DNA from 4 places in the Salinicoccus sp. Marseille-QA3875 genome. Region 1 is predicted to be linked to each of the others. Evidence: riboswitches for the same ligand, from Rfam matches in the RefSeq annotation. Region 1 holds a riboswitch; each other region holds the start of a gene.
What was found. Region 1 has a riboswitch for thiamine pyrophosphate ahead of ACY8DT_RS11965 (ECF transporter S component). Riboswitches for the same ligand answer to the same signal wherever they lie in the genome.

Region 1 (7,980 bases):
ACCACGCCCGCATAAAATAGTAAAATCAGTACATAATAGACTAAATTAATAGGGGGTCTACCGATGCTTGTAGCTATTGATCTGCAAAATGATATTTTTGACGGCAGAGGTTCAGGTTATGCCAAATGGACAAACAAGATAAATGACGGTATCGAGGCCAGAATTAAAAAGGCCATAGAGGAAGATGAGCCGATCATATATACGAGAAATCTGTATCCTGAATTCGAGTACGAAAACCGCTCGGAAGAGAGCATCCATTTTGATGAAGCCATCTATCCACAGTTTAGAGAGCTTCTTGAAAGTCACGGAGATGAATATACAAAAACATTTTACGGCATTCCGCCGGATGAGGCAAAAAGCCTTCTTGAAAAGTACAGGTATGATGTTGAAAACAATCGTCCAATCGAGTTTGTCGGGGCCGAGACGAACATATGCATCCTTGCGAATATAATGGTGATTCAAAATATCTTCCCCCAGGCCGAAATCATGTTAAATAAAAGGCTGGTTGCCAGTACGAGTGATAAACTCCATGATATGACGATCGAGGTGCTTTCCAATATGAATGTGACAATTACCGGTTAGGCCGGCTGTTCATCAGCAGCCGGTTTTATTTTTTTGAAAAATCGGACTACTAATCATCACGAAATTGTGTCATAATATAACCAATACTTCGGTACTCGAAAGAAATGTGGTGTAGCAATTGTTCAAGATTTTTAAGAAGTCTTTTAAATATAAATGGTTTATGGCGATAGCTCTGTTATGTATGTTGACAGAGCTCACAGTAGAGCTGCTGCAGCCATTTTTCATATCAAAGGTAATTGATGACGGAATTGTCATGCAGGAAATCGATGTCGTCTGGTTATATTTGGGCGTCATGCTGTCACTCAGCTTACTGTCATTCATCGCAGGAATCATCAACTCGTATTTTGCGAGTTTCGTTGCTACGAATTTCAGTTATGATCTCAGAATGGCGATTTTTAAAAGGATTCAGAACTTCACTTTGACTACGCTGTCCAAGTTTCCGACTTCGAGTCTGATTACGCGACTGACGCAGGACGTCCTGATGACTGAGATGCTGTTATATATGTCTCTGCGTATTGTACTCAGGGCACCGCTCCTTGTCGTCGGATCGCTGGTCATGTCGTTCGTGGTAAATCCGACGCTCGGTTTTTATCTATCCCTGCTGACGCCTTTCCTTCTGATATTTTTATACATAGCGGCAAAACACGGGGCAAAAATATTTTTACGTGTCCAAAAGCGTCTGGATAAGCTGAACAGATTCATCCAGCAGAATTTGGAGGCGGTGCGCCTGATCAAGGCGAACGACCGTGCGTCATTTGAAAACGATAAATTTTTCGGTGTGGCCGGCAAGCTTAAAAATGATACTGTCAGCGGCCTGAGGCTGATGGAGTCGATTTTACCCGTACTGCTTCTCATAATGAACACGAGTCTCCTGATTGTCATATGGGCATCATCAGACCTGCTGTCAACGGGCAATGTTCAGATTGGTGAAGTGGTTGCCGTAATCAACTACGGCCTCAGAATGCAGGGTGGATTCTCGATGTTTGCATTCATCATCATTGCCTACTCCCGTTCGAAGGCGAGCAGCGAGCGTATGAATGCGGTGCTTGATTCACCGGTTACAGAGAATAATCATGAGGCAATCTACAAAGAGGCGAAAGCGGGTTCTGTACGCTTCAGCAATGTGTCTTTCAAATATCCGGGTTCCACAAGATATGTATTGAAAGATATCACTTTTGAAGTGGCTGAAAATGAAAATCTTGTAATCATGGGAGGGACAGGCTCAGGCAAAAGTACTTTAATCAGTTTGATTCCAAGGATGTATGATGTAATCGAAGGAAATGTTTACGTCAATGACATAGACGTCCAGGACTGGAATGAAGAAGATCTCAGACAGACGATCGGCTACGTACCCCAGTCGGCAATCCTGTTTTCGGGCTCGATCTATGAAAACCTGTTATGGGGGGACGATGAAGCGCTGCATACGGATATTGTCGCATCGACTGAAAAAGCACAGATTCATGAAAATATCGAAGACTTCGATCATCAATATAAAACGATTGTCGGCCAGCGCGGTGTGACACTTTCAGGCGGCCAGAAACAGCGGTTGTCAATTGCGCGGGCGCTCGTCCGACGTCCTTCGATACTGATATTGGATGACAGCACTTCTGCGCTCGATATTAAAACTGAATCGGCGCTGTGGGACGCTCTGAATGAAGAGAAGGCGACCCGTATCGTCATTACACAGAAGATTGTCACGGCACAGACTGCAGACAGAGTCATCCTCCTTGATGACGGCAGGATCAGTGCAACCGGCACCCACACGGAACTGCTGGAAAGATCAGAGCTGTACCGACGTATCAACGCATCCCAAAATGAGGGGGGGCATATCGATGATTGATAAAATAAAAAGACCGTTCGGCTATGAACCGATCTTAACCAAGGAAGATCTTAAAGGTAAGAAGAAAAAAGAGGATCAGCGGGCCAATGATTTCTGGGGGACGCTGGTCCGCCTATGGCAGTTCATGAGGAATGAGCGGAGATTATTGTACTTCATCATCTTCGTGGTGATGATAACGAGTCTGTTGACAATAGCGGGACCGTTCCTTGTCGGACAGACTGTCGACAATTATCTCGTCGTCCAGGAGTTCGACGGACTGATCGGGGTGCTGGTCTTCATATTCTTCATCTATCTGCTGTCATCGGGGACCCAGTACCTTGCCTCCTTCTTAATGGTGGGACTGGCACAGAGGACGATCTACAATTTGCGGGTCCGTTTATTTTCACATATGCAGGAACTGTCGGTCAGATTTTTTGATAAGAGACAGCACGGTGAACTGATGAGCCGGATGACGAATGATATTGAAACATTGTCTCAGACGATGAACTCATCGTTCATCCAGTTCACAACAAGCATAGTGACGCTGATCGGTACAGTTTCTGTAATGTTATATTTAAGCCCGCTTCTGACGCTGCTCACGATGACCATCGTCCCGGTGCTCATTTTCGGTGTGGCATTCGTAACAAAAAGGACCGGTCCCCTTTATAAGCAGAGACAGCGGAGAACCGGGGAACTGAACGGATATATCGAAGAGATAGTCTCCGGACAGGAAATCGTCAAAGTTTTTTCACAGGAGGAAAGGACGATAGCGGCTTTCGATGAACGGGCATCAAAACTGAAGCATGTCACTTTCTGGGCGCTGCTTTATGCCGGTTTCATCCCTAAGATAATGAATATGCTGAACAACATCAGCTTTGCGATCGTCGCCGGTGCCGGCGGCCTGATGGCGCTATATACAGACGGCCTTGTTACAATCGGAACCATCGTCATCTTCGCAGAGTTTGCGAGACAGTTCACCCGTCCGCTTGCAGACCTTTCGAACCAGTTCAACCAGGTGCTGTCTGCGATTGCGGGAGCCGAGCGTGTGTTCCAGATCATCGATACAAAAGAGGAATCTGACGATGGAACGATTGAAGATAAGACAATACAAGGCAAAATCGATTTTAAAAATGTCTATTTCTCTTATGATAAAGAACAGTTTGAACCGACGATACAAGATCTGACATTCTCGATCGATGCAGGTGAGTCCGTCGCACTGATCGGTGCGACGGGTGCAGGTAAGACGACTGTCATGCAGCTTCTCGCCCGTTTCTATGAAGTGGACGGCGGTGAAGTGCTGATCGACGGAACGAATCTGACTGAATACAAACGCCATAATGTACGTTCACAGACAGCATTTGTCCTGCAGGACCCGTACTTGTTCGAATCGACCATCAGAGAAAATATCAGATACGGAAAACTGGATGCCACGGACGAAGAAGTGGTTGAAGCGGCGAAGCTTGCGAATGCACATGATTTCATCGTTCAGCTCGAAGATGGTTATGACACGGTGCTCGAACTGGATGAAGGGTTTATTTCACAGGGGCAGAAGCAGCTGATTTCGATCGCCCGTGCACTGATCACAGATCCAGCGATTCTACTTCTGGATGAAGCGACATCAAGCATTGATACGGTGACCGAGCTTAAAATCCAGGAAGCGCTTGAACATCTGATGAAAGGAAGAACGAGCATCATCATTGCACACCGTCTGAATACGATCAAAGCGGTGGACAGAATATTTGTGCTGGAAGACGGCCGGATGCTGGAATCCGGGTCGGAAGCGGAGCTGCTCGCTAAAGAGGGACGCTACTATGAAATGATAAATGCCAAATGACTTCACAAACAGCATCAAGTGTACTATCATACTAGTTAACTGAATAATAAACACATCCACTAGGGGTGCCCCGTGCGGGCTGAGATTCACCCTTAATACCTGATCTAGATTATGCTAGCGTAGGAAAGTGGCATATTTCAATATATGCACACCGTACGTTTGCGGTGTGTTTTTTATTTGGAAATATATTTTTAGGGGTTTTGTTATGGCAGAAAGAAAAGGTCTGACGTTGACAGATGTACTGATAACAGTTGTAATCGGTTTTGTATTTGCAGTGATCTATTCGCTGTGGGGAGCAATCTACACGGTTCTCCAGCCGCTCGGACTGCACTTGAATGAACTGGCTTACGGCATGTGGTTCATCGCAGCTGTCGTCGCTTATTTAATATTGAGGAAGCCGGGTGTTGCACTGCTTGCTGAGTTTGCGGCAGGGGCGGGGGAAACAATCGTCACTTTGCAGTTTGACGTATTCTTAATCGTTTATGCTCTGCTTCAGGGGCTCGCATGTGAAATCATCTTTGCTCTCTTTAAATATGAAAGCACCAGGATGATGACGGCAGTTTACGCAGGTATCGCAGCAGCACTGATCACACTGCCGATCGACTGGTTCTACGGTTATCTGGCCGAAGTGGCCACATGGAATATTGTGTTGATGTTTTCGTTCAGAATCATCAGCGGTGCATTGATTGCAGGTGTGCTCGCGCACTTGATCTATCAGGCGCTCCGTGAGACCGGCGTATTGAAATTCGTCGGCAGCCGCAAATTAAATCATGATGAAGGATTGTAGAAGATTTGGCTATTGAAATAAAGAACCTCAGACTGAAGTTTCCTGAAACGGATAAAAGACAGTTCAGCAATTTAAATATAAATATAAAGACGGGCGAGAAGGTGCTGATGCTCGGCCCTTCAGGTTCGGGGAAAAGTACACTTCTCAATATTCTCGGCGGTAATATACCGAGAAGTATGGATATCCCTTTTAAAGCGGATGTCCTGGATGTCGATACAGAAGCTGCCTACGTGTTCCAGGACCCGGATTCACAGTTCACGATGCCGACTGTCGTTGAAGAGCTCGCGTTCATTTTGGAAAACAGAAATGTACCGCGTAGGGAAATGGACCGGATGATACAGGATGCTCTTTTTAAAGTAGGCTTGAAAACAGACTTGAAGATGCCCATCAATAATTTATCAGGAGGGATGAAACAGCGTCTCGCGATCGCTTCGGCACTGCTTCAGGGCAGTGGAACTTTATTGCTTGATGAACCGACAAGCATGCTGGACGAAGCATCGGTCGGCGGCCTGTGGCAGACACTTGAAAATATCTGGGAGGACAAGACCGTAGTCATTGTGGAACACCGCGTGAACGAGATATGGGATAAGGTCGACCGCGTCGTCTTAATGAATGCAGAAGGCGAACTTATCATGGACGACAGCCCCCACAGCATTATGGATAACTACATTGAACTGCTGAACGAATACGGTGTATGGCACCCATATTCATGGGACTATGCGCCGGTTTTCACTAAAGTTGAGCCAGAAGATGAAACGCTCATAGAAATAAATGACATGACGCTCGAAAGAGGCAGAGAGACACTTTTGAACATTGACAATTTAATAATCAAAAAAGGTGAATGGCTGACAATTGAAGGAGAAAACGGCACCGGAAAAACGAGTCTGATGCTGGCGCTGATGAAGCTGGTCAAAACGGACGGCATCATCCATGTGAATGGCAAAAAAGTCAGGAAGACAAAAGATATTGCGGGCACCGTCTACCCTGTATTTCAAAACCCGGAACTGCAGTTCATTACGAACAAAGTTTACGACGAAGTGTTCATCAACCTGGAGATGCATTATCCACAGGATGCAGCGCATGAAAAATGTGAGGCGCTGCTCGGCAGAATCGGTCTGGATCATGTGGGTCATCTGCATCCGCTTGAAATTTCTACGGGGCAGAAGCGCCGCCTTTCTGTAGCGACAGCAACCGGCGGTGTGCCGGAAGTCATGATTTTTGATGAGCCGACATTCGGTCTTGATCAGAAGCTTTCATACGAACTGCTCAAGATGTTCCATGAACGCGTCGAGGAAGGCGTCACTGTCATCATGATCACTCATGACCGCGGCATTACAGAAAGATATCCGACGAGAAGACTGATACTTGAGAATAAAGGGATTACGGAAGTCCGGGGTGACGGTCATGCTTGAACAGATAAAAAATTATCATACATTCGTTGACAGGACGAATCCACTCACTAAAATTTTTATAGGCATACTGTTATTTCTGTTGGTCGTATTGATGCACAATCCGAATCAACTGTTTTATCTATCATTCATCATGCTGATCACCATGATCATTTTATCGGGCATACGACTCCGGTATCTGGCTGTGGTGCTGGTATTGTTTTTCGTGTTTGGTCTATTTTCAGCGATGTACATGATATTTTACGGCGCCGGGTCGACGACTTTATTCCGCCTTGGGCTCATTCATATAACCGAAGAGAGTCTGATCAGGGGGATCCACATCATGATGCGCGGTTTGACGCTGTCATTTTTCGGTGCGCTCGTCATTTTCACTACAAAGCTGACGGATGTATTTTACAGTCTGATGATCCAGCTTAAATTAAAGCCGAAATTTGCGTACTCGTTCATGGCGGCAATCCGCATGGTGCCGATTATTGCAGGTGAGTATATGATGCTGAGACAGGCAAGAAAGGTAAGAAAACCGCTCATTCATAAAAAGCATATTTCAGGTATTAAAGGGTTCATCACGACGGTGATCACTTTATTGTCACAAAGCATCAGACGTGCATACCGTCTCGGTGTTGCGATGGAGGCGAAACAGTTCGATGACGGACCGAGAACTTACTATTATCAGACTGCATTCTCGAAATATGATGTTTTATTTGTACTGATGATCATTGTAATCGCTTCTGCTTCTCTCTTCCTCGGAACGGCATTTAATCTGATTAATGTCACCGATGCGAGGTAATCAATCAAATGTACTTTAAATTACTGATGAAAACCGATATACTATATAAAGATATTTCAATGGAGTAAATGGGGTTTTAAGATGAATGAAGAACAGAGATTGGATGCTTCAAAAGTCAAGCAGAAAACAGAAGAAAAAGACTACAGTCAATATTTTCAACATGTCTATCAGCCTCCGAATCTAAGAGATGCAAGAAGGCGCGGAAAGACGGAAGTTGAGTATCATAAAGATTTTGAAATTGATGAACGCTTCATGGGCCTCGGCAAAGGGCGCAAATTTTTCATCAGGACCTACGGCTGCCAGATGAATGTGCATGACACGGAAGTCATCGCCGGCATATTTACGGCACTCGGGTACGAGCATACCGATACGACGGATGATGCAGATGTCATCTTGCTGAACACGTGTGCAATCCGTGAGAATGCGGAGAACAAAGTGTTCAGTGAAATCGGTAACTTGAAACATGTGAAGCAGAATAATCCCGAAGTACTGATCGGAGTCTGCGGGTGCATGGCTCAGGAAGAGTCGGTCGTGAATAAAATCCTTAAATCATATCAGAACGTTGATATCATTTTTGGTACTCATAACATTCACCGTCTGCCGAATATACTGGATGAAGCATACATGTCCAAAGAGAAAGTGATAGAAGTCTGGTCCAAAGAAGGCGACGTTATTGAAAACCTGCCCAAAGTCCGTGAAGGCGGCACGAAGGCATGGGTCAACATCATGTATGGATGCGATAAGTTCTGTACATACTGCATC
Region 2 (7,980 bases), 870 kb from region 1:
TCGCAGGGAATATAGCCAGGCCGGCCATAACAGATATAGCTATATTCATAAGTACGATATACAGCGCAGATTTCGTTAAATTATGTGTATTATCCAGATAAGACGCATAAGTAATCATTGTGGTCGCACCGACACTCAGTGCAAAGAACGACTGTCCAAGTGCATAAAGCACTGCCTGGGAGTCGATATTTTCAAATGAAGGCGTTAAAAAGAATGAGACACCTTCCATTGCATTCGGCAATGTTAGTGAGCGTATAATAATTATTAAAAACAGTATGAATAACAAAGGCATCATTATTTTAGATGCACGTTCCAACCCTTTTTGTACCCCCTGCGCAACAATGAAAGCGGTAAGCAGAAGAAATACTCCTTGTCCCGCTACTACATACAATGGATTTGTTACAATCTGACCAAACATTCCTTCATAATCAGAAATCGGCAGTAAACCGATGGTATTAATAAATGCAACGACCAGATAAAGTAATATCCAGCCCCCGATGACACTATAAAATGACAGCAGCAGAATAACCGCTATATTACCGCTCCAGCCAAACACACGATACCATCTTTTACCGCCCAGATATTCAAAGCTTTCTATCGGGTTTCTGCCGCCTGCACGTCCGATGACGAACTCAGATAATAATAACGGCAGGCCGACCACTAATGTGAACAGCAGAAACATAAGCAGGAATGCCCCGCCACCATGTTCAGCCGTCATGTAGGGAAAGCGCCACAGTGCCCCCAGCCCTATCGCTGATCCAGCTGCAGCCAGTATAAAACCAATTTTAGAACCCCATTGCGATTTCTCCAAATCTTCCCCTCCTGAATAAAAAAATATAGAACGTTTACATATATTAGCATACAAACACTTTTTTTAATAGTGAAATAAAACAACTTAAATAGGAAAAGCCGGCCCTCCCGGGCCGGCTGAAATTCAAATGATATTTAGTTTGGATTGTCTTCTAAATCCGGAATAGGTCTTTCGTAATACTGACGGTCTTTATTTGCGTTGAAATGGTCTGCCTTCTCCACCTTGACATCAGTCACATAGTCAGGCATTTCAACAAAGTTTTCGTAAATACCTTTTTCAACGAGGTAGTTTCCTTCAGGGAAGAGAACACCGACGTTGCCATCTCTTATATCAGCATGTTGTACGAAACCTTGGAATACACCGTTCCTATTGTAAAGAACAACTGCCTCGCCTTCTTCAAGACCTTGTTTATAGGCATCATTCTTGTTCATCAGGACACTGTAACGACCCATATGGTTGAATGCGTCTGTATCGCCGTAAACCATAGAGTTGAACTGTTTTCCACGGCGCATCAGAAGTTTGAATTCGCCCGCTTTTGCATTGTTGTCCGGAATATCCATGCTGATCAGATTTCCACGGCCGTCCGGTGTCGGACATACGCCGCCTTCACATAACCAGGCACCGCCGTACTGATAAACATCGCCGGCTTTCTTCAAATACTGGACACCATCGTACTGAGGGTTCGCTACAGCGATCTCATTACGGATCTCCTGACCGGATTTAAAATCAATCAGATGTGCATTTTCAGGTTTTACCCGTTTAGCAAGGTCAATATAAATTTTCCACTCACTACGGGCTTCTGCAATACGGTTACGGTTACCTTCAATTTCAGGTGAGAAGTAAATCATTCTTTCAGTTGAAGTTGACAGACCGCCGCCATCCTGTTCATAGCGGGTTTTTGCAGGCAGTACGATGACTGCTTCTTTTGCATCCAGAAGAGTGGATGTATTCAGAATAATATCCTGATGTACACGAATGTCCAGATTTTCCAGCGCATCTTTCACGAAATCAGGATCCGGCATCGTTTCAAGGAAGTTACCGCCCGACATATAGTAAAGTTTTAATTTCTTTTCATTATCTTCAGGCAGCATCGCATTTTCAATTGTTACACCGACAGAGTCTCCTGGCCACTTAGGCAGTTCGAAGTCCCATACTTTTTCAATTCTTTCAGTGTTAACTTCATCATAGTCTCCACCCGGTAATGAGAATGGATCAGCACCCATCTCACCTGAACCTTGAACACTTGAGTGTCCGCGAAGCGGCATAAGACCATTGTATTTGCGTCCAAGCCAGCCGCGAAGCAGCGCAAGGTTTGCAACTTGTGAAATGTTATCTGTTGCGTGTTTGTGCATTGTAAGTCCAAGCGCCCAGACCATAACACCATTTTTGGACTGTGCAAGCAGGTTGCTCAGTTCAATGATTCTATCCTTCTTGATTCCTGAAGATTTTTCTATCTCTTCCCATGATTGCTCCTGTACTGTTTCCCTGAGCTCTTCATAGTTATTGACATGTTCACGTACGAATTCATGGTTGACAGCTGAACCTTCTACTGCCTCTTCCATATCGAACCAGTGCTTCATGACACCATGCATTAAAGCAATGTCTCCGCCGATGTTCACTTCATAGAAATCGTCTGCAAGCTTTGTGCCGAATAATGCAGATTCTACGACTGAAGGCACCCAGTAGTTCTCCATGGCAGGTTCTCTGTATGGGTTGATTACGATAATTTTCGTACCGCGCTTTTTAGCTTCCATCATGTATTTAGTGGATACCGGGCTTGCGTTTGAAGCAACACTTCCCCAGAACACCAATACATCTGTACCAAGCCAGTCCTGATAGTTACAAGTTGAAGCACCGACACCCACCGAACGTTTCAAAGCAGATTTACTTGGTGAATGACAGATTCTTGATGCATTATCTATATTGTTCGTCTCAAGATAACGCGCTGTTTTTGCAGCCACATAATATGACTCGTTCGTGATGCCGCGGCTTGTTAAGTAGAATGCATACTGCTTGGGATCAAGTTTCTTCATCTTGTCTGCAACAGTACCCATTGCCTCATCCCATGAAATTCTCGTGAATTTGTTTTCGCCTTTACGACGGATCATCGGATAAGGGATACGGCCCAGCTCTCTAAGTTCTGATGAATCAAGCTTTCTAAGCTCATTTATGTCCTGGTGCAGTATTCTTGGTTCAATCGGTGGTGCTGTATTCAGTCTTAAGACGTTGAAACGCGTTGTACATACGTGCGGCCCTGTTAATGTCTGGTCCTGAAGACCGCCTACACCTAATGCACATCCGTCACAAACACCCTTTAAAATTATATTTTTTGCATAGTTCAGATTATCCTTGTTTTTCCATGCAACTTTTGCCGAATCTATAATATGTCTTGGTTTAACTTTTGTGAATCCAAAAGGTACAGGGCTGACCCATAGACTGGTATCCCATTTTTTAGTTTTCTTAATAGGACCCGGGTGTAAAGTTTTACCCATTTATGACACTCCTTTTATCGATAGTATATATATTATACATTAAGTTTATATGTTTAAAAAGAATATTTACTCAGATGTCTGAGGTTTCTCTTGTATTGTTTGTGGACTGTCTCTCACTTGAGAAGTGCTTTCCCTCAATTTTTTAATATCCACTCTGATCCATAATGAAATAATCAGTGCAACTACAAACATTGCGGTAAATATATACAGTGTCATCGTGTAGCTCGCTGTCGCCTCGTAAAGTTCCGCAACAATAAATGGACCTGCGAGGCCTGCAGCAGCCCATGCCGTCAAAATATAACCATGAATGGCGCCAAGCTGTTTCGTACCGAAAATATCACCAATATACGCTGGAATTGCAGAGAACCCACCGCCATAACAGGAGATCATAATAAACAATAAAATTGCAAATAAGTATTCATTTGTGACCAGAGGCAGCATTGCGAACACACCAATTTGAATTATAAAGAAAATAGTATATAGATTCGGCCGGCCGATATAGTCTGAAATTGATGCCCATATCAATCGTCCGCCGCCGTTGAACACACCCATAATACCTACGATGATTGCTGCAGCCGCTACTGAAATACCTGTAATTTCCTGGGCCATCGGGCTGGCTACTGCCAAGATAGCGATTCCACAAGTGACATTAATAAATAACATCAACCACAGAAAATAGAACCTTTTCGTTTTAATTGCTTCATTCGCAGTTAATTGCACCAGATCCTGTTTTACTTCCTTAGCTGAATTATCATCATTTTTCATACCTTCGGGTAAATAGCCTTCAGGCGGCTTTTCCAGATACAGGCTGGATGCCAGCATCACTACAAAATAAATGGCAGCAAGTATGTAAAATGTTGCAGCAATACTGAATTCATTCATTAAAAATTCCATTGCCGGCGAAGCAATCATCGCAGCAAAACCAAAGCCCATAATTGCAAGCCCTGTTGCCATCCCTCTTCTGTCCGGAAACCATTTGACAAGCGTTGAGACCGGTGTAATATAACCTATCCCGAGACCGATACCGCCAAACACACCATAGCCCAGATACAAAAGCCATAAACTTTCAATTTGTACAGCATATCCCGCCATTGCCATACCGACAGCGAAAAATGTTGTCGATACTAAACCGGAAGCTCTCGGACCATACTTTTCCACAAAGTGGCCCATAAATGCTGCAGAGAGCCCTAAAAATAAAATGGCCAGGCTGAATGTGAATGACACATCAGACAATGACCAGCCGACCGATTCCTGAAGCGGACCGGTAAAAACACTCCATGCATAGACGGAGCCGATTGAAATATGTATACCGACACCTGCAAGGGCTATCAACCAGCGATTCTTGTTTACTTCCATTTAATTTCCCCCCATAAGCTTAAATATTTACATTAAATATAGTTATCATATAAAATGTATATGTTTGCTATAATGTATTATATATGTTTATCAATAGCTGGACAATGCATTTTCCTGAATTGTGAAATCTTTCCGAAAATATTTTTAAAGAGGTTATAAAATGGAAATAACAACAGACAGAAAGATTGTCAGATACTTTGACGGTCAATTTTCTGATATAGATGATGTAGTTGCAGAAGAGTTCCCGTTGACTATTTATATCAATGATATTGAGTTTGCCACTCTTGTATGCTCTCCTGAACACCTGGAAGAGCTGGTCATCGGCTTTCTTGCGTCCGAAGGTGCAATCAGATCTTATAAAGATATTCTGTCCATCAATCTCGATGACAGAGGCGGCTTTTGTCATATAAAGCTGAACAAATCAATTCCTACCGATCATTTCCAGTATTCTAAACGCATATTGGGTTCGTGCTGCGGCAAAAGCCGTCAATTCTACTTTCAAAACGATGTCGATACAGCTAAAGTATCAATGAGTAAAACGACATTGACCCCGGAACAGATCAGCAGGCTGATGATAGAAATGCAGACGACGAGTACAATTTTCAAGGAAACAGGCGGCATTCATAATGCGAGTCTGGGCAGCCCTGATGGCACTGTCGTCCACCGCGGCGATATCGGTCGTCATAACGCACTTGATAAATTATACGGCTACTGCGTTGAAAATAATATTTCAGTCAGGGATAAGATTCTGGTATTCAGCGGCCGTATTTCATCCGAAGTTTTAACTAAGGCAGCTAAAATCGGTGTCGGCATCGTTCTGAGCAAATCTGCTCCTACGGATCTGGCAGTAAAACTTGCCCATGACCTAAACATTACTGCAGTCGGATTTGTGCGCGGCAATTCATTTAATGTCTACAGCCATCCATGGCGTATAAAGGAAATTGAATAATCTTTATATTTAGACTCGTGTCATTTGACTTACATGCTTTACACATTTATCATAAAACTAAGTAAATAACAGTACCACTAGGGGTGCATTAGCTGAGATAGCAGATTTCTGATATAAATTTATCAGAAAGTGCTGATCCCTTCGACTTGATCTGGGTAATTCTAGCGTAAGGAAGTGGTTTAGTACATAAATATCAAACAGCTAACCAAATATATTTCTATAGACTATGATGCTCTTTTGGTGTGTGCTGTTATTTATATTACTAAGCCCGCTTCTGCAATGATTTCATTGCCGGAAACGGGTTTTTTATTTTGGTAAAGGGAAGGATGGGGTAAATATGACAGAACGTCTGCCGATTGCTCTGACGGTTGCAGGAACTGACCCTACAGGCGGAGCTGGTATTTTAGCAGATATCAAGTCTTTTCATTCGAGAGAAGTATATGGCATGTCCGCTGTCACATCACTTACAGCACAAAATACGATGGGGGTGCAGGATGTCTTCAACGTGCCTGCAGATTTTCTCTCAGCACAGCTTGAAAGTATATTTTCAGATGAGGTGCCGAATGCCATGAAAAGCGGAATGATCGCAACCGAAGAGATGATGCGGGTTTTAAAATCTTACGTCACAAAATATGAAATGCCGCTTGTCATCGATCCGGTAATGATTTCAACGTCAGGGCATAATCTGATAAGCGGGGACGCCATAGCCTATTTGAGAGATGAACTGCTGCCTGCAGCCTTGACAGTGACGCCCAATATCATGGAAGCGGAAAAACTCACAGGTGTGGACATCGAAGATGAAGAAGATGTAAAAAAAGCCGCAAAAGTATTCATTGAAGAGATTGGAGTGCAAAGTGTAATCATAAAGGGAGGGCATTTAAAAGGTGCTGCGGTGGATTACCTGTTCGAAAAGGATAATGAGGTCAGATTGACCTCAGACAGAGTGGACACTAATCATACTCACGGCACAGGGTGTACATTTTCAGCTGTCATTACAGCAGAACTCTCCAAAGGCAAGCCATTGGAGAAAGCTTTTCGGATCGGGAAAAAGTATATAACCATGGCCATACAGAAGACTCCGGGAATTGGAAAAGGTGACGGACCGGTTAACCATTTTGCATATAAAGGAGAGTTGTAAATTTATGTCACTTTTACAAAGTATACGCGAAGAGCCGCCGCTTATTGTCTGTATAACAAATGACGTAGTGAAAAACTTTACCGCCAACGGGCTTATTGCACTGGGTGCTTCACCGATTATGAGTGGTGAAAAAGATGAGGCTGAATCTCTGATGAAAGCAGCGGATGGGCTGTTGATCAATATCGGCACTGCTGACACGCACAAGAAAGAATTGATGTCAGAAATGATCGTTCAGGCGAATAAAAATAACGTCCCTGTCGTATTGGACCCGGTCGGTTATGGCGCATCTTCTTTCAGAAAGAACCTTATCGATGAACTGATCGAGAATTATAAGGTTGACCTCATCAAAGGAAACAGAAGTGAAATGCTGGCATTGTCAGGAGAAGAGAGTATATCCCGCGGTGTCGACTCTGCTGAGGAAAGTGATGCACTTGAAATAGCTGAAAATACATTTAGTAAATATAATATACCGGTACTCGTTACAGGAGAAACAGATGCCATCGTTACACATGATCATAAATATACTCTTCATAACGGCCACGGACTGCAAGGGAGAATAACGGGTTCAGGATGTCTTCTTGGCGCAGTTACACTGACATTCATCGCCAAAAGTGACGATGTTAATAACGCCGTTATAGACGCTGTCAGTTACTATAACCTGTGTGCCGAATCTGCAGTACAGAACGGTGCTGCAGGCCCCGGTACTTTCATACCGGATTATATCGATGCGTTGTATTTGAATGATGATGTTATTTTAAAAGATAAGGCTGTTAAATCACATGAATAAAAATGACTTGAGACTTTATTTTATATACGGTTCAAATGGTGGAGATATAAAGAGCAGTCTTCACATAATAGAGCAGGCATTACAGAGCGGCATCACATTATTTCAATTGAGAGAGAAAGGAACTGATGCACTGACTGGTAAAAAGCTACAGGACTTTGCTCTGTCGGTCAAAGAACTGACTGCTGGATATAATGTTCCCTTCATCATAAATGACGATGTCGATCTTGCGAGGGCAGTACAAGCCGATGGCATCCATATCGGCCAGGATGATATGAGTCCTGAAAAGTTGCCTGTATATTTTGATGATAAAATTGTCGGACTGTCCGTTCGTGATGAGATGGAACTAGCTGCCAGCAATTTGGATAATGTCGATTATATTGGTACGGGACCAGTCTTTGCAACAAGCTCAAAAGACGATGCAGGTGAAACTATAGGTGTCTCCGGCTT
Region 3 (7,980 bases), 1.2 Mb from region 1:
TCATTCTCGTTATTATAAACATAGCCATGGTCGGCGTTCTTGTGAAAGTATTGGATACACCGCCCAAAGTACTTTATCCGATTGTTTTAGTACTCTCGTTTTTAGGGGCATATACATTGGGCTACTCGACGGTTGATTTCTATATACTATTGATAGCGGGGATTGTCGGTTTATTATTAAAAATCATGGACTATCCGGTTGTTCCACTGATTCTAGCACTGATTGTCGGTTCTGAGATGGAACAGAACTACCAGCGTTCAATGGTTATTTATGATTCTCCTCTGGATGTGATTACAGCTTCTACAATATCCATTGTTCTGACAATCATGACAGTATTAGCATTACTCGTTCCATTACTCGCCAAGATATATAAAATGAGATATAAACCAAAAGTTTAGGAGGATTTTTAATGACCTGGTTTATGCATGAAAAACCTGACCAGAAATTATTAGCAGAGCAGTTCTTAACAATGACGAAAGATCAGAATATCCTGAAAGTATTGGGTGCACATGACGGCATGTCTGCCTTAATGGCCAAAAAGTCCGGTGCAAGTGCACTATATTTATCTGGTGCTGCTTATACTGCAAGTAAAGGTTTGCCTGATATCGGTTTGATATATTCAAATGAGGTTGCCGCCAGAGCAAAAGAACTTGTCCGGGCGACCGGCCTGCCGTTGCTTGTGGATATAGATACAGGGTATGGCGGTGTCTTAAATGCAATCCGGACGGCAAAAGAAATGGTGGAAGCGAATGTAGCTGCCGTACAAATTGAAGATCAGGACATGCCCAAAAAGTGCGGGCATTTAAATGGCAAAAAGCTCGTTACGACAGAAGAAATGATGCAAAAGATAAGAGCGATTAAGGAAACCGAACCGACACTTGTTATTGTAGCAAGGACGGACGCTTATGGAGTGGACGGTATTGAGACGGCAATTGAACGTGCAAATAATTATTTAGAAGCAGGTGCGGACATTATTTTCTCTGAAGCGCTTAGAGATAAAGCGGACTTTGAGCGTTTTAAGAAAGAAGTTGATGGTCCATTGCTTGCCAATATGACTGAATTCGGTAAAACACCATATTATTCTGCTGAAGAGTTCCAGAACTTTGGATATGACATCGTTATTTATCCGGTCACTTCATTGCGTGTAGCAGCTAAAGCGTATGAACGTGTTTTTGATGAAATAATGAAGACCGGTTCTCAAAAAGAAAGATTAGATGATATGCAGACAAGAGAAGAATTGTATGAAGCAATCCAGTATTATGATTATGAAGCTTTGGATGAGAGTATTGCTAAAACAGATCTAAATAAATGACAAACATTAATGTATTTCAAACACACCCCACCATCAAATCATGGTGGGGTGTGTTTGAAATGTAATATAAAATGGGACAGAACCCCTGATTATCCGCATCATATCAACGATAATCGAGGGATTTCAGAGACGGAAATGATGAAGCCATTCAGAGGTCTTTTATCCCATCCCCAGTTATTTTAATCCATTATCCAATCAAATCTTTCCCGCTCTCCCATCTCCCGCTCAGAAACTGCTCCGATTCTCCTGTGTTTCCATTGATATAGAAGGTTCTATCTACCTCTGCACTGTCTACAACCACTTTATAGATCGGCAGATATACCATGGAAGTTTCCACAATTTTATGCCTGGGTTTCTTCAGAAGATACTGCTTATCAATCTGTTTCCTTCTTACATCTTCGGCGTACTTGCCGACTTCATTTTCCTGAATAACCGGCTCGACGACCAACCGATCACCCACCGCTTCTTCACTGACCGGCGGCACATGGGAAAAGATGCCTCGATACCCGGACACAGCATCGATAAAAATCATCCGCGGAATCTTCTTCGGCGGAAAGGGCGGCCGGTCTGCGAGAACCAGGTTCTTCACCATCCAGAATGGGTGGTAAAGAAGAGTGGCACTCGTTGTGTTTTTTTTGAGATAATCTGCGTTGATGGTTTTATTCAGCCGGGCTTTCATCCCTAAACTTTTATATATCGATTGATACAGTTCTTTTTCAGATATATGAGTCTTTCCTATGCGTTTTATCATTTATTATCATCCAGGTGTGAGTGATACATATCGACTCTGGCCTGCTGCTCTTTCGGCGGCGGTGATGTCATCAGGCTTACTACGATGACGAGGATGAGTGAAACGGGTGCCGCGATGATCGGTTCGGCATTGGTCGGCAGTGCCTGGCTTGAAACAAGTATGACGAACAGAATCGCACCGCCCAGCATGCCGGTGAATGCACCGATCTTGTTGGCGCGTCTCCACCAGATACCTAGGACGAACGGGAAACCGAACGCAGATAACAGGAAGCCGCCGACCCATCCGACCATGACGGCGATGATGCCCGGCGGATTGATGGCGATCACGATGCCGATGATGACTGCCACGAACATCGTAATCAGACCGAGCAGGGTGACGAAGCGCTCGCTCGCTTTCGGATTGATATGCTGTTTATAAATATCATGTGCAATGCCTGCTGAAATCGCAAGCAGCATCGCGTCCGCCGATGACATGATCGCAGCGAGCAGTCCGGCGAGCATGACGCCGCCGAGAATCGGCGGCAGATATTCTTCGACGACGGAGACGAAAATCATATCTGTATTATCGAGCGTTTCAACTATGCCGAGTGTGACACCGGCAATCGTGACGAAAAAACCGCCCAGAAACAGGATGATATAGATGAATGTGCCCCACATGGAAGAGCGGCGTGCCGTTCTTGCATCACGTGAAGCGAAGTTACGCATGACGACCGACGGCGAGATGATGCCGAACCATATGAATGCGATGAACAGTCCGAAGTATGACATCCAAGGCTGTGTGACGTCACCAAATGCCGGATCGGCAGCGAGTGCACTGTCGAGCATATTGCCGATGCTCCCGAAGTCCACCCAGATGACGGCGGCGAGTATGACCGTACCAAAAAGCATGATCATCCCCTGGAACAGGTCGGTATATGTAATCGCCCACATACCGCCGAGTGCTGCATAAATTGTAAAGCCGAGCCCGAGTACGATGGTTGCTGTGGCATAATCGATGCCGAGCACGTAGGAACCGATCAGACCTGCTGCAGTGAGCTGCGGCACCATATAGAAAGTCATGGCGACCACGACGATGATTGCAGCAAGTACCTGGACGGATGTGCCGAATCTCTGGTGGAAGAAGTCCGGCATGCTCTTTGCACCGGAACGTCTGACCTGCCCCGAGATCAGGAACATCGCAAGCGGCAGTGCGGCAAGCACACCGAATGCGTAGGTGAAATAATACGGGAGCCCCATCGTCACGCCGGAGCCGACCGCACCCATCAACGAACTGGAACTGGCGATGGCAGCAAAGATTGCGAACGCCCCGACAAATGTATTGATGCTCTGGCCCGCTGTGAAATAGTCACTTTCACTCTGCCTGGCCCTTCGGTAGAAATAAATACCGATGACAGTCATTAATAATAAATACAGTAATAGAATGATTCCTTCAGTGATCTGCATACATCATACCCCTTTCTGTTTCTGGCTGTGCTAATCTTTTTCGATTCTTTCAATCCACACGACATAGGCAACCGTCAAAATAAACCAGATGAACAATCCGAAGAACATCAGCCATGCAACGAGTGAAATTCCCGCGACGTAGATATCCACCGGCCACCAGCCGAATACGAACGCCGAGTAGATGATGATGATTAAAGTCGCAAACAAACCCGGATCTTTGAACTTTGATCTTTGAGCCATATGCTACACCCCTTTTAGAATATTTCATTTATTCGGTCAATTGTTGATGTTTATTATATATAATTGCGGTAACGGTTTCAACACGAAGTCATCACTTTTTGACATACGGTTCCATCATGATATAATTGATGCCACAAACGAATATTAATGCATAGGGGAGCCATACTGTGGCTGAGAAGGATGTATCCTGACCCTTGGACCTGATCTGGATAATACCAGCGGAGGGAATGTGTGACGGCTATGCCATGGATGTATGGTCCACCCTCACAAGTCTTGACGCCTCCGGATAAGGAAGGTGTTTTTTTATGCCGTTTTTGAGAGGAGTGCTTTTATTATGAATAAAATTCTATTTCCCGTCGTATTCGTACTGCTGCTTGCAGCGTGCGGGGGCGGTGGTGCGGAGGAATCCGCTGATATGGATGAACTGACGGATGTCACGTTTGTGCTGGACTGGACGCCGAACACGAATCATACAGGTGTCTATGCCGCACAGGCGGAAGGCTATTACGAGGAACACGGATTGGATGTGGAAATCGTCCTGCCGGGTGAAGCGGGCGCGGAACAGACGGTCGCGACAGGCAATGGTGATTTCGGCATCAGTGCACAGGAGAATGTGACGCAGGCGCGTCTGCAGGATGTGTCGATCGTGTCACTCGCTGCAATCATCCAGGATAATACGTCATATCTGGCTTCACCTGAAGAATACGGATTGGAAACGCCGTCGGATCTTGAAGGTCACACATATGGCGGCTATGGTTCACCGATCGAAGAGGAGACGATTCACTCGATCATGCAGGCGGATGGTGCAGATTTCAGTGAAGTCGAAATCCTCAACGTCGGGGAGGCGGATTTCTTTGCTACTGTGCAGCGTGATGTCGACTTTGCATGGATCTATTACGGATGGACGGGGATTGAAGCTGAGCTCAGGGATATGCCGCTCAATACAATCGACTTCACCGAGTATTCGGATGCATTGAATTTTTATACACCTGTAATGATTACGAATGAGAATATGATTGAAAGCGATCCGGAAACGGTTGAAGCCTTTATGAGTGCGACGACGGAAGGCTACCAGCTGGCGATGGAAAATCCGGAACAGGCGGCGTCTCACCTGATTGATGCCGAACCGGATCTCGACGAAGCGCTTGTGATGGCGAGCCAGGAGTGGCTGGCGGATGTCTATCAGAGTGACGCGCCTTACTGGGGGTATCAGGACCGGGAGGTCTGGCAGAATTATTCGGACTGGATGTATGAAAGCGATCTGATCGAGTCTGAGCTGGATGTCGATGCTGCATTCACAAATGACTTTCTGCCGGATGAATCGGAGGAATAAACGATGAAACGACTTTTATCATGGAGCGTACTCTCACCGCTCCTCGCCATTTTCGCCATACTTGTCATCTGGCAGCTGGCTGTCGGCATCTTTGAGATCGAGGCGTGGATGCTGCCAAGCCCGGTTCAGATCATACAGGAAGGCATCGAGATCTATCCACGCATCATCGACCACAGCATCTCGACGATACTGATAGCGCTCGGCGGGTTTACCATCGGTGTATCGGTCGGACTCGTTCTGGCGGTTGCACTGCATCTGGTGCCGCAGGCGAGGCAAAGCATCTACCCGCTTATGGTGCTCTCGCAAAATGTGCCGATTATTGCGCTTGCCCCGCTTCTTGTGCTGTGGTTCGGCTTCGGGGCACTGCCGAAGATACTGATCATCACGCTCGTCGTCTTCTTTCCGATCGCCGTCTCCCTGATTGACGGTTTTCGGCAGACGAATCCCGAACTGCTCAATTATATGCGGATGATCGGCGCCGGCCGCCGGCAGATTTTCTTCAAGCTGGAATGGCCGAGTGCCCTGCCGTATTTCTTTTCAGGTCTTAAGATTTCTGCCACATACAGTGTGATGGGTGCGGTCATTGCCGAGTGGCTCGGTGCCCAGCAGGGTCTCGGGGTCTTCATGACGGTCGCATCTTCCGCGTTCCGGACGGATCAGGTATTCGTATCGATTTTTGTCATCATGCTGATCAGTCTGGTGTTGTTCGGTTTTATTCTGCTGCTCGAGAAATGGCTGACTCCATGGAATCAGGACAAGAAAGGAAGTGGAACGGATGACTGACAAACTGCGTATTGAAAATCTGTCTCATACATTCAAAGGGCAGTCGGACATCGACGTGCTCGATAACCTTTCGCTGAGTGTCGCTGACGGGGAGTTCGTCACGCTGCTCGGCCCTTCCGGCAGCGGAAAGAGCACCATCTTCAATCTCGTCGGCGGACTGATCGATGCGGAGAATGGTGATATCTTTATTGATGGTAAGCGTGCCAACGGCACACGGGGCAACATCAGCTATCTGCCCCAGCAGGATTCCCTGCTGCCGTGGCGGACGATCGAGGATAATGTCGTTTTGGTCCAGGAGGTAAACGGCGCCGTCGACCGGGAGGCTGCTCGCAGACTGCTGGAACGGGCCGGGCTCGGTGGTTATGAATCCGCCTACCCTGATACACTGTCCGGCGGTATGCGCCAGCGCGTCGCCTTCATCCGCTCGCTCCTCAGCCCGCAGCGTCTCATGCTGCTGGATGAGCCGTTCGGTGCACTCGATGAACTGACACGGCTCGACATGCAGGACTGGCTGCTCAAAATGTGGGAAACCGACCGCCGTTCGGTGCTGTTCATCACCCACAGCATAGAGGAGGCGCTCTACATGTCCGACCGTATACTGATTTTGTCCAATAAACCAGCCCGCATCATCAAGGAAATCGACGTGCCGTTCGAACGGCCGCGTGATCCCGGCATTACGCTGGATGATACGTTTGCCAAGCTTAAAAGGGAAATCTACCTGTTGTTGAAAGAAGGGGTTCAGAATGATTGATGCACAAATGACGAAACTCATCCGAAACCAGGCGTCTCAGATGGAGCAGGAGGGCAGGCTGTCAGAGACGGTGCTGCAGTACATCTATGATCAGGGACTGTTCAAATTGTTTGTGCCGGACGCGTTGGGCGGCAATATGCAGCCGCTGCCGGAGGCATTGAAAATATTCGAGGAAGCGGCACATGTGGACGGCAGCTTCGGCTGGCTCGTGCAGATCGGTTCAGGCGCCGGATTCTTTGCGACGACGATGGCGCCGGAAGCGGTCAGAAAATATTTCACCGCCCGAGATTTCTACATTGCCGGCAGCGACCGCCCGACGGGTGTGGCCAGAAAGACTGATGGCGGCTATATTGTGAACGGCACATGGGCATTTGCGAGCGGGGCCGGCCATGCCAGCCTGTTCACTGCAACATGCCGGATAGAATCCGATGACGCGGAGGATGAGAAACTGTATGCTTTTGCTTTTACACCCGATCAAGTCGAAATTGAAGAGGATTGGAACGCCTTCGGCATGAAAGCGACCAGCAGCCATACCATCCATGTGGAGGGTGCTTTCGTACCTGCGGCATATCGTTTTGACGTGACCGGCCCGCATTTCCATTTCGATCATCCGGTCTACCATTATCCGTTTGTGCCATTCGCCGCAGCGAATATCGCTTCCACTGCCATCGGTGTCGCAAAACATTTCTTTGAAGCGGCGCGCGAACATGTCGAGTCTAAAAAAGCAGCCTGGAAAAAAGAAGGTTCGAACCGGTATGACCATGTGAATAAAATCCTGGAAGAAAATGAAGCACGATTTCAGAAGGAGCGCCGGAAATTCTATCAGGCAGTCGAAAAATCATGGGATGCCCACCTTACCGGTGGATCTCTTGATGACAAGGACATGGAGATAATCTCCACCCGGAGCAAAATCGTCGCTGACGCTGCAGTGAGCGGAGTCCAGAAACTTTACCGTTACCTAGGAATGGATATTGTCACAGAAAGTCATCCTCTGAACCGCATCTACCGTGACCTTATGACCGCATCACAGCACGGTCTGCTTGTGGATTCGGAAGGTGAATTAAGATCCGATAGAAGTTGACCGCCACAAAAAGTGCTCTGAAACATTAATGTTTCAGAGCACTTTCCTTTGCATCTCCCCCATCATTTCGTACTTTCCGCTTCTTCCACTCTCTCTTCATGTCTGCAGCAGCGGTACTATGAGAAATGTAATCAGTGACAATACAACGCCGAACCATTGGCTGAGTCGGATCATCTGGCGGTCTGCGAGACTCTTCGTTCCGAGCATCCTCTGAATGGCATACTAGTTGGTGCCCCCAGTAGAAGAGCTTCGAAAATATCATACCGATGAATCATTGAAGAATCGAT
Region 4 (7,980 bases), 870 kb from region 1:
GATACGTGACCTCGTCATCGATTACATGAAAAACGGACCAGAGTTTGAACTGAAAAATCCGATAACGGTCATACCTGCCGGCAAATATTACTTTATTTCCGCGACAAAGGCACAAAACTATATTAAAGACGAACCGATCAGGCATATCCGAACGATAGATGATGGTTACAGCTGGTACGAAATTGAAATGTAAGAGGGATATAAATGACACTACCTGTTAAAAATGAATATTATACAAGTACAGTTCTGGATTATACTCACCAGGGACTCGGTGTGGTAAAGATCGACGGCTACCCGATCTTTGTCCAGGATGTACTGAAAGATGAAGAAATAGAATTCAAAGTGATCAAAGCGAATAAAAAATTCGGGTACGGTAAGATGACCAAACTTATCGAACCGGCGAACGAGCGCATAGTCCCGCCGTGTGTATATTACTACGAGTGCGGCGGCTGCCAGATCCAGCCGCTCAGTTACAGTGAACAGCAGGCATTCAAAAAAGGCACTGTTGAAGCGAACATCAACCGCCAGGCGAAGCTCGGTGTGGATGTGCATGAAACTATAGGCATGGAAGCACCAAGCTATTACCGCAACAAATCGCAGATTCCTGTGCAGAAAGTGGATGGTGAACTGAAGCTCGGGCTGTACAGACCGAGAAGTCACGACATCATTGATATTAAACACTGCATGATTCAAAAGGACATTCATAACGACATTATGAATGAAGTCCGTGAGCTGCTTAAAACGTTCAACATATCCATCTATGACGAGCATAAGCATAAAGGGCTGCTGCGTCATCTGATCATCCGCTCGAACCATGATGATTCTGAAGTCCAGGTGGGCTTTATTACCAATGGTCATAAAAATCCATTTGGCGATATTATAAGGATACTGGTTGAGAAATTCCCGGCGATTACGAGTGTCGTGCAGAATATCAACATTGATAAGACGAATGTAATTTACGGCAGTGAGACGAAAGTGCTGCACGGTGCAGAGTATATTACCGACGAACTGCTTGGCAAAAAGTTCAAGATCCGTGCACGGTCATTTTATCAGGTGAACCATGAACAGACGGAAAAACTGTATACGGAAGCGTTGAAAGTTGCGGACTTGAAAGGCGATGAAACAATCATCGATACGTATTGCGGCATCGGCACCATCGGTCAGGTCGCGGCAGAACATGTCGGTAGAATCATCGGTATCGAAGTCGTGGATTCTGCCGTCGAAGACGCGAGAGAAAACGCGAAGCTGAACGGCATTGATAATGCAGAATATCATCTCGGAAAATCGGAGGTGGTCATGAAACAGCTGGTTGCAGAAGGTGTAAAACCGGACCTGGTATTCGTCGACCCGCCGAGAAAAGGGTGCCACGAAGACTTTCTCGACAGTCTGGTAGAAGTCGCGCCGGAAAAGATAGTTTATATTTCATGCAACCCGAGCACGCTGCAGAGAGACTTGAAAATCCTGAGCGAACAGGGCGGCTATTCAGTCAGCCCGGTAACGCCGGTGGACCTGTTCCCGCAGACGAATCATATAGAAGCGGTGACGCTGTTGGAGAAGAAGTTGTCTAACTAAAATAAACCTTTGTTTTTTCATGTCAGATTCAATATCTATTCAATACTTTTATCATCCCTGGCCCCGTGATCCATTTTTTGTTCAACGACAAATGAGTTGGGAAAGTGGGTTTTATAATTAACTTAGCCACCTTTGACACAAAAATCACCTAAGAAAGATTAATTTTAGGTGATAATACGCCTAATCTATTTTAAATACGCCTAAAAAATGATATAATTAGGCGATTAAAAAGGAGGTTAAGCGAATGAGAGCTTTCAATTACTATAATTTGAAATATTATCATTGGGATAGCGAGATTCTCGGATTGGTTTCACAAATACACGAGTACAAAGGCAGACAAGAATTATATTTAAAACAAAAACCTGCTGTTCTGGATAAGTTAGTTGAAATAGCGAAGATTCGCAGCACAGAAGCTTCTAATGAAATTGAAGGAATTGTGACCACCGACTCGAGACTACGTGATCTATACCAGGATAAAACAATTCCAAGAAACGGGGATGAAGAAGAAATCCTGGGTTACCGGGATGTGTTAAATACCATTCATGGAAGCTTTGAGTTTATACCTATCCAATCAACGTATATTTTACAGTTACATCGAGATTTATATCAGTATTCTGCGAAATCATTTGGCGGAAGATATAAAGCAACACAAAATATCATCACCAAAACCGGATCGGATGGAAGACAAAGTGTGATTTTTACACCGCTTGATTCTTATGAAACACCTATTGCAATTGATAATATATGCGAAAGCTATAATCAGACACTCGAGGACGATGTAATTGATCCACTTGTGTTGATTCCAATTTTTATCCTTGACTTCTTATGTGTTCACCCGTTCAACGATGGTAATGGACGGATGTCGAGATTATTAACAGCTCTATTGTTATATAGAGAAGGTTATGTTGTTGGAAAGTATATCAGTATTGAAAGCAAAATAGAAAAGACCAAGGAAAGTTATTATGAGGTATTGGAACAAAGTAATCACAAATGGCATGAGGAAGAGAATAATCCTTTTCCATTCATTAAATATATTTTAGGAATAATACTTTCTGCTTACCGTGATTTTGAAGAGAGAGTTGATTTAATGGATGATAAATTACCTTCCAAGGAATTAGTCATTCAAGCAATAAATCAAAATTTAGGGAAATTTACTAAGAGTGAAATCATGGATCTGGTCCCGAGTATCAGCAGGGCATCAATTGAAAACGCGCTGAAACAACTTGTTGAAGATAACGAGATTGAGCGCCATGGTAAAGGAAGAGCAACTTTTTATACTAGAAAATAAGTATTGAAATTATTAGAATTAACGGATTGTCTGATTCAAATTTCAAAATAAAGCCTGTCAAGATCAACTATTTCCGCAGTCGAAAACATGGAGGCGGGTTCAATGAAACTGGACGTAAATAAACCTCAATTAACCATCATGGGTGTGAGATTTAACAATCAGAAAGAGTTTAGAGGTGCACTATATGCAATCAGATCCAATATGATTGAAGGCGACGATTCATCTATTTACCAAATAGTGATGTATTGAGAAATATCCGCAACTCGTGTATGTTGGTCATATAAACCAAATACGTTCCAACTGGGGGCAGTCTTAAAGGCTTGAGAAGTACCCTTTGAACCTGAACTGGTTAATACCAGCGGAGGGAAGTGGATAAATTTATTATTGAATAAAGATCGAATCAATATATAAAAGCATCAATCCCTCCTCCTCCAGTCGGAACGACTAACAGGAGGAATTTTTTATGCGTTTTTCAGAACAGTTGAGGGAAAGGACGAAAGACAGCTGGGATAAGAGTCTGAATCATCCTTTCGTTAAAGGTATTGTTGAAGGTGACCTGCCGCTCGAAACATTCAAGAATTATATTTTGCAGGATATTTATTATTTGAAACATTACGGGAAAGTCCATGCATTCGCAGCGGCGCATGCGGATGATTTTCATGTATCTGCGAGCCTGGCCGGGAAGGCGAAAAATACTGCTGAAGCGGAACTGACTGTACATAAAGAACATGCTGAAATTTTAAATATTACCGACGAGGACATTGCAAACTTCAAACCGGCACCGACGGCTTATGCCTATACGTCCCATTTGTACAGAGTTTCCTTGTCCGGCAGTCTCGTGCAGATCATCGCTGCGATTCTGCCGTGTTACTGGCTGTATGCGGATATCGGCATGAAATATAAAGAGGCGAAACCTTATGAGGAAATCTACCGCAACTGGATCCGGATGTACGCGAGCGACTGGTTCCAGGAGTCGACTCAGGAAATGATCGACCTGGTTGATGAGTTGGCAGCGAAAGCAAGTGAGGATGAAAAGGAAAAGATCATTGATCAGTTTGTGATCGCGAAAGAATACGAACTGGCATTTTGGGAGATGTCATACACATTTGAAACGTGGATGTCCGAGCGGGAATGAATTTATTTTACCCGATTGAAACGGGCAGAAATTGTCGGGTGGCGGGAAACACCGGTTGATAGACTTGTTAGTGAGTGGAGGTAATTGAATGGATATGTTAAGAGGATTCAATCAGGCGCTGGATTATATCGAAGATAATCTTGAAAATCGGATTGATTTAAAAGAAGTGGCAAAGAGGGCCTACAGTTCCGAATATCATTTCAAAAGGCTGTTTTCACTTTTGTCCGGCATCACAATTTCTGATTACATCAGAAGGCGGCGTCTGACTGTTGCAGCGGCGGAATTGAAAAAGTCGGATATCAAAGTGATTGATGCAGCGGTAAAATACGGCTATCAGTCACCGGATGCGTTCGCGCGGGCATTTCAGAGTTTTCACGGAGTGACGCCATCGGCAGTAAGAGATAATGAACAGAGTTTAAAAACATATCCTAAAATGTCCTTTCAACTCACTATTCAAGGAGGAGTCGAAATGAAATACCGTATTGTGGAAAAAGAACCGTTCAAAATCGTTGGAGTCAAGTATGAAGTGGAAATGGCGGACGAGGTGCTTTCGCCGTCGTATGGAGAGATGATGGAAACCATCAGTGAAGCGACAATGACTGATTTGGCATCGATGTCCGAAGAGAATGGATATGGAATAGTTCACGCCACAGCAGATTACAGTGAGAATGATACAGCTCAAGCGACTTTCAATCAGTATATCGGTGCATTTTCAGATGATGAGACAGACGAGTATTCCACTTTGAAAATCGGATCTTATAAATGGATCGTCTTTGAAGCGGAAGGGGACTGGCAACAAATTGAAAAAACATGGATGCGGATTTATACGGAATGGCTGCCGTCTGCATCTTATGAGCTGGACTCGGGACCTGAAATATTGGCAGATAAAGAGGATAGAGCGAGATTTGTATTACAATCAAGGATAAAGATTAATAGGGATATCATCGTCCGGGCAAATAAACTTTGTCCGGCTTTTTAGTGTTTTATTGACTGGCATCAAGGGTAAATAAGTTTAAAGATGTATATGAGTGTTTTTCAACCCACCCGGAGCATACAACTTGAATAGGGGGAAAAATTTATGTCTGTAAGAAAAGATATTAGACGCATCAACGAAAAAGAGGACGAACTCGGTGTTTTGACTTTATATTTGAATACAGATGCAAGCAACCCGGATTTGAATAATGGCGAATGGAAAATCCACTTGAAAAATGAGATTAAAGAGATGAAAAATTACGCAGATAATACGGCAGCTGAACCCGAGAAGAAAGCACTGAAGAAACTGCTTAAAAAGGTAGAGGATCGTGTAGGTGAACTGCAGATGGAACTGCAGAAAGGTCTGATGATTACAGCTTCTGCCGATGAAGAATTGTGGGAAGAAAAAATTCTTCAGGTGCCTGTGACAACGACACTCCACTGGGAGAAAATACCTGCCACACAGCAGCTTGAGGCGATGGTTCAAAAGTACCCGAAAGCAGCGATAGTCGTTCTTCAGCAGATGGATGCGCGTTTTATTGAAACGGAACTCGGATCCATAATAGATGAGGTCACTTTCAGCTGGGATTTGAACCGTGAAGACTGGCTGGATTACAGCAGCGGTGCATCGGTCGGTTCAAGAGGTTCCAACCAGGATCACTTCGAACGCCGTTTCGATGAAAATAAAAACCGTTGGTATAAAAATCTGGCACCAAGGCTCGGCAAAGAGATCAAAGACCGCGGGCTGGAAGGTGCATACCTAGTAGGCAGCAATGAGCTGGTTCCAGATTTAGAGGAGCATATGCATCAAGGACACCTTCTTGGCGTATTGACCAAAAATATCGGTATGAAACCGAACCATGAAATCGTAAACGAGATATATCAGGATTTAATTTGATATAAATTGCAGCACCTCACTATTTAAAGAGCACTCGGGAGCAAATCCCGGGTGCTTATTTCATATCCACAAATAGATGAGGACACCGACAGATACGCCGAAAATCGCATGGCTCACAGTCCAGTTGATCCAGGCAGCAGTATCCTTATGGCTTGGAGGCGTCGGAGTCAGCATGCTCAAAAAATATAGTATCCCGCCGCCTACTGTATAGACGAATATATATGGCCATACGTCCCTTTCAAATCCAAAAGGAACCAGCAGGTAGAATAAGACAACTGCGCTGACGATACAGGTCATGTAATGAAACGTGAGACCGGTGATGCTTCTATCCGCCCAGCGCTTAAGAACAGGGATATAATCCATATTATAAAGAAGAATCTCTCCTTCATTGCCTGTCGTTAACCGGACTATTTTCATCACCAGGCCTAAAATAAACCCCGATATCGCCCCGATAATTATAAGTAAAATAAACGTAGCCATCACATCACCTCAATCTCATAAGATTCATTCGTTATTTCTTTACCCCTGATAAACATATTGAAATCATTTATTTTCATATTTTTGGAAATTTTTAATGGTCGACAGAAGACAGAATATCTCAATATTTGTCAAAATCTGATGATGAAATCGTAAGCTGTTGCGGAAATCTTTGAAAGCTTACGAATCGGGTGTTGAAATCGTAAGCTATTGCCGAAATTCTTGAAAGCTTACGAAATCGGGTGCTGAAATCGTAAGTTATTGCAGAAATCTTTGAAAGCTTACGAATCCGGGTGTTGAAATCGTAAGCTATTGCGGAAATCTTTGAAAGCTTACGAATCCGGGTGTTGAAATCGTAAGCTATTGCGGAAATCTTTGAAAGCTTACGAATCCGGGTGTTGAAATCGCACTATGTTGCTGTATCTTAAGCGGTCGTGCAAAAAGATGGATCATATTCTAAGCGACTCTCCAATGATTCCGCACCTCAATGATTACAACTACATACAAACTGGGTATATAACAATAATCAGGAATGGAGGATGAGTACCATGGCTAAAAAAGAAAAGAAGTTATTGAAAAAAGCATGGCAGGAAACGAAGTCACTGAATGACGGCGAAGTTTTCTTAGTGAAAGATTTATTTAAAGGATATAAATGGAACAGAATGCCGACAGAGGAAAGAACAGCGCTGGGCAGAATGTTTTTGGAAAAAGCAAACAGCAAGAAGTCTGTCGAAGTGATAGAGAAATCTTCATCAAACCAGCAACAATATAAGAAAATAGGTTAAAATGAATGAAGGGGTGGAAACACTCCTTTTTTTCTTATCGGAAAGTTGGGATGAAATGAGATTCATCGGGATTGATCTCGCATGGACTTATAAAAATGAAACGGGTGTATGCGTGCTGGATCGATCCGGACATGTTGAATATCTGGATTCAAAAGTGTACACGAATGAAGAGATATTGGATGTCATCAAACAGCATCATACTGAACCTCTGACAATCGCCATTGATGCGCCACTTGTCGTACCGAATGAAGGTGGCTCACGCGGAGCGGAAGGGGCAATGATGCGTGCGAAGATTAACGGCCACCGTATCAGCGCCTTCAATTCAAACAGAAATTATTTCACAAAAGTATTTGGTGAAATCCGCGGGGAAACATTGATGCATATGATTCAAGAAGAAATCCCCGGCATACAGCTCGGGTTCGACAAAATGAAATCCAGCATCGTTGAAACGTTTCCGACAGGAATCGTCAACGGACTGTTTACTGAAATTGCGCCGGTCAAATATAAAAGAAAGCCCAAAACGACATTCGATGAAACAATGACAGAAATGGGACGACTGCTCACAAGATTTGGTAAACTTGAACATGAGGAAAAAATCATTTCCGGGCTGATATCAAAAATCGATTATGAAGTGACAAGCAAAAAAGCACATAAACATCTGGAAGATCAAATTGATGCGTTCCTATGTGCATTCGGCATGTATTCAATTTACGAAGGGCATGCATTAAAGGAAATGTTCGGCACAGTGGACAAGGGTTTTATTGTCATACCGGTCATTCATAAAGACTAGATTTGCACAAAGAATTGTAAAAATTCCAAATGGTCATGAGTTTGTCATGTCTGTGAAAAAAGA

Region 2: linked by a shared signal. The riboswitch ahead of thiD (bifunctional hydroxymethylpyrimidine kinase/phosphomethylpyrimidine kinase) and the one ahead of ACY8DT_RS11965 (ECF transporter S component) in region 1 are both predicted to bind thiamine pyrophosphate.
Region 3: linked by a shared signal. The riboswitch ahead of ACY8DT_RS05975 (ABC transporter substrate-binding protein) and the one ahead of ACY8DT_RS11965 (ECF transporter S component) in region 1 are both predicted to bind thiamine pyrophosphate.
Region 4: linked by a shared signal. The riboswitch ahead of tenA (thiaminase II) and the one ahead of ACY8DT_RS11965 (ECF transporter S component) in region 1 are both predicted to bind thiamine pyrophosphate.

What each region holds. Positions count from the first base shown of each region.
Region 1 is NZ_CM143103.1:2,356,193-2,364,172, forward strand. It holds gene ACY8DT_RS11950 (cysteine hydrolase family protein) at 64-582, shown strand; gene ACY8DT_RS11955 (ABC transporter ATP-binding protein) at 701-2,422, shown strand; gene ACY8DT_RS11960 (ABC transporter ATP-binding protein) at 2,415-4,235, shown strand; TPP riboswitch at 4,287-4,378, shown strand; gene ACY8DT_RS11965 (ECF transporter S component) at 4,441-5,022, shown strand; gene ACY8DT_RS11970 (ABC transporter ATP-binding protein) at 5,028-6,434, shown strand; gene ACY8DT_RS11975 (energy-coupling factor transporter transmembrane component T family protein) at 6,427-7,218, shown strand; gene miaB (tRNA (N6-isopentenyl adenosine(37)-C2)-methylthiotransferase MiaB) at 7,300-7,980, shown strand, end outside.
Region 2 is NZ_CM143103.1:1,487,704-1,495,683, reverse strand. It holds gene ACY8DT_RS07595 (sodium-dependent transporter) at 1-811, opposite strand, end outside; gene ACY8DT_RS07590 (FdhF/YdeP family oxidoreductase) at 946-3,303, opposite strand; gene ACY8DT_RS07585 (L-lactate MFS transporter) at 3,370-4,659, opposite strand; gene fdhD (formate dehydrogenase accessory sulfurtransferase FdhD) at 4,820-5,608, shown strand; TPP riboswitch at 5,678-5,798, shown strand; gene thiD (bifunctional hydroxymethylpyrimidine kinase/phosphomethylpyrimidine kinase) at 5,946-6,746, shown strand; gene thiM (hydroxyethylthiazole kinase) at 6,751-7,533, shown strand; gene thiE (thiamine phosphate synthase) at 7,526-7,980, shown strand, end outside.
Region 3 is NZ_CM143103.1:1,156,465-1,164,444, reverse strand. It holds gene ACY8DT_RS06000 (tripartite tricarboxylate transporter permease) at 1-398, shown strand, start outside; gene prpB (methylisocitrate lyase) at 410-1,312, shown strand; gene ACY8DT_RS05990 (hypothetical protein) at 1,500-2,063, opposite strand; gene ACY8DT_RS05985 (sodium:solute symporter family protein) at 2,060-3,505, opposite strand; gene ACY8DT_RS05980 (hypothetical protein) at 3,536-3,745, opposite strand; TPP riboswitch at 3,889-3,989, shown strand; gene ACY8DT_RS05975 (ABC transporter substrate-binding protein) at 4,080-5,078, shown strand; gene ACY8DT_RS05970 (ABC transporter permease) at 5,082-5,861, shown strand; gene ACY8DT_RS05965 (ABC transporter ATP-binding protein) at 5,854-6,612, shown strand; gene ACY8DT_RS05960 (acyl-CoA dehydrogenase family protein) at 6,605-7,693, shown strand; gene ACY8DT_RS05955 (YbgA family protein) at 7,965-7,980, opposite strand, start outside.
Region 4 is NZ_CM143103.1:461,107-469,086, reverse strand. It holds gene ACY8DT_RS02510 (5'-nucleotidase C-terminal domain-containing protein) at 1-193, shown strand, start outside; gene rlmD (23S rRNA (uracil(1939)-C(5))-methyltransferase RlmD) at 205-1,572, shown strand; gene ACY8DT_RS02500 (Fic family protein) at 1,817-2,860, shown strand; gene ACY8DT_RS02495 (hypothetical protein) at 2,963-3,109, shown strand; TPP riboswitch at 3,153-3,244, shown strand; gene tenA (thiaminase II) at 3,324-3,995, shown strand; gene ACY8DT_RS02485 (AraC family transcriptional regulator) at 4,084-4,974, shown strand; gene ACY8DT_RS02480 (VLRF1 family aeRF1-type release factor) at 5,074-5,865, shown strand; gene ACY8DT_RS02475 (hypothetical protein) at 5,926-6,345, opposite strand; gene ACY8DT_RS02470 (single-stranded DNA-binding protein) at 6,891-7,127, shown strand; gene ACY8DT_RS02465 (DUF429 domain-containing protein) at 7,141-7,917, shown strand.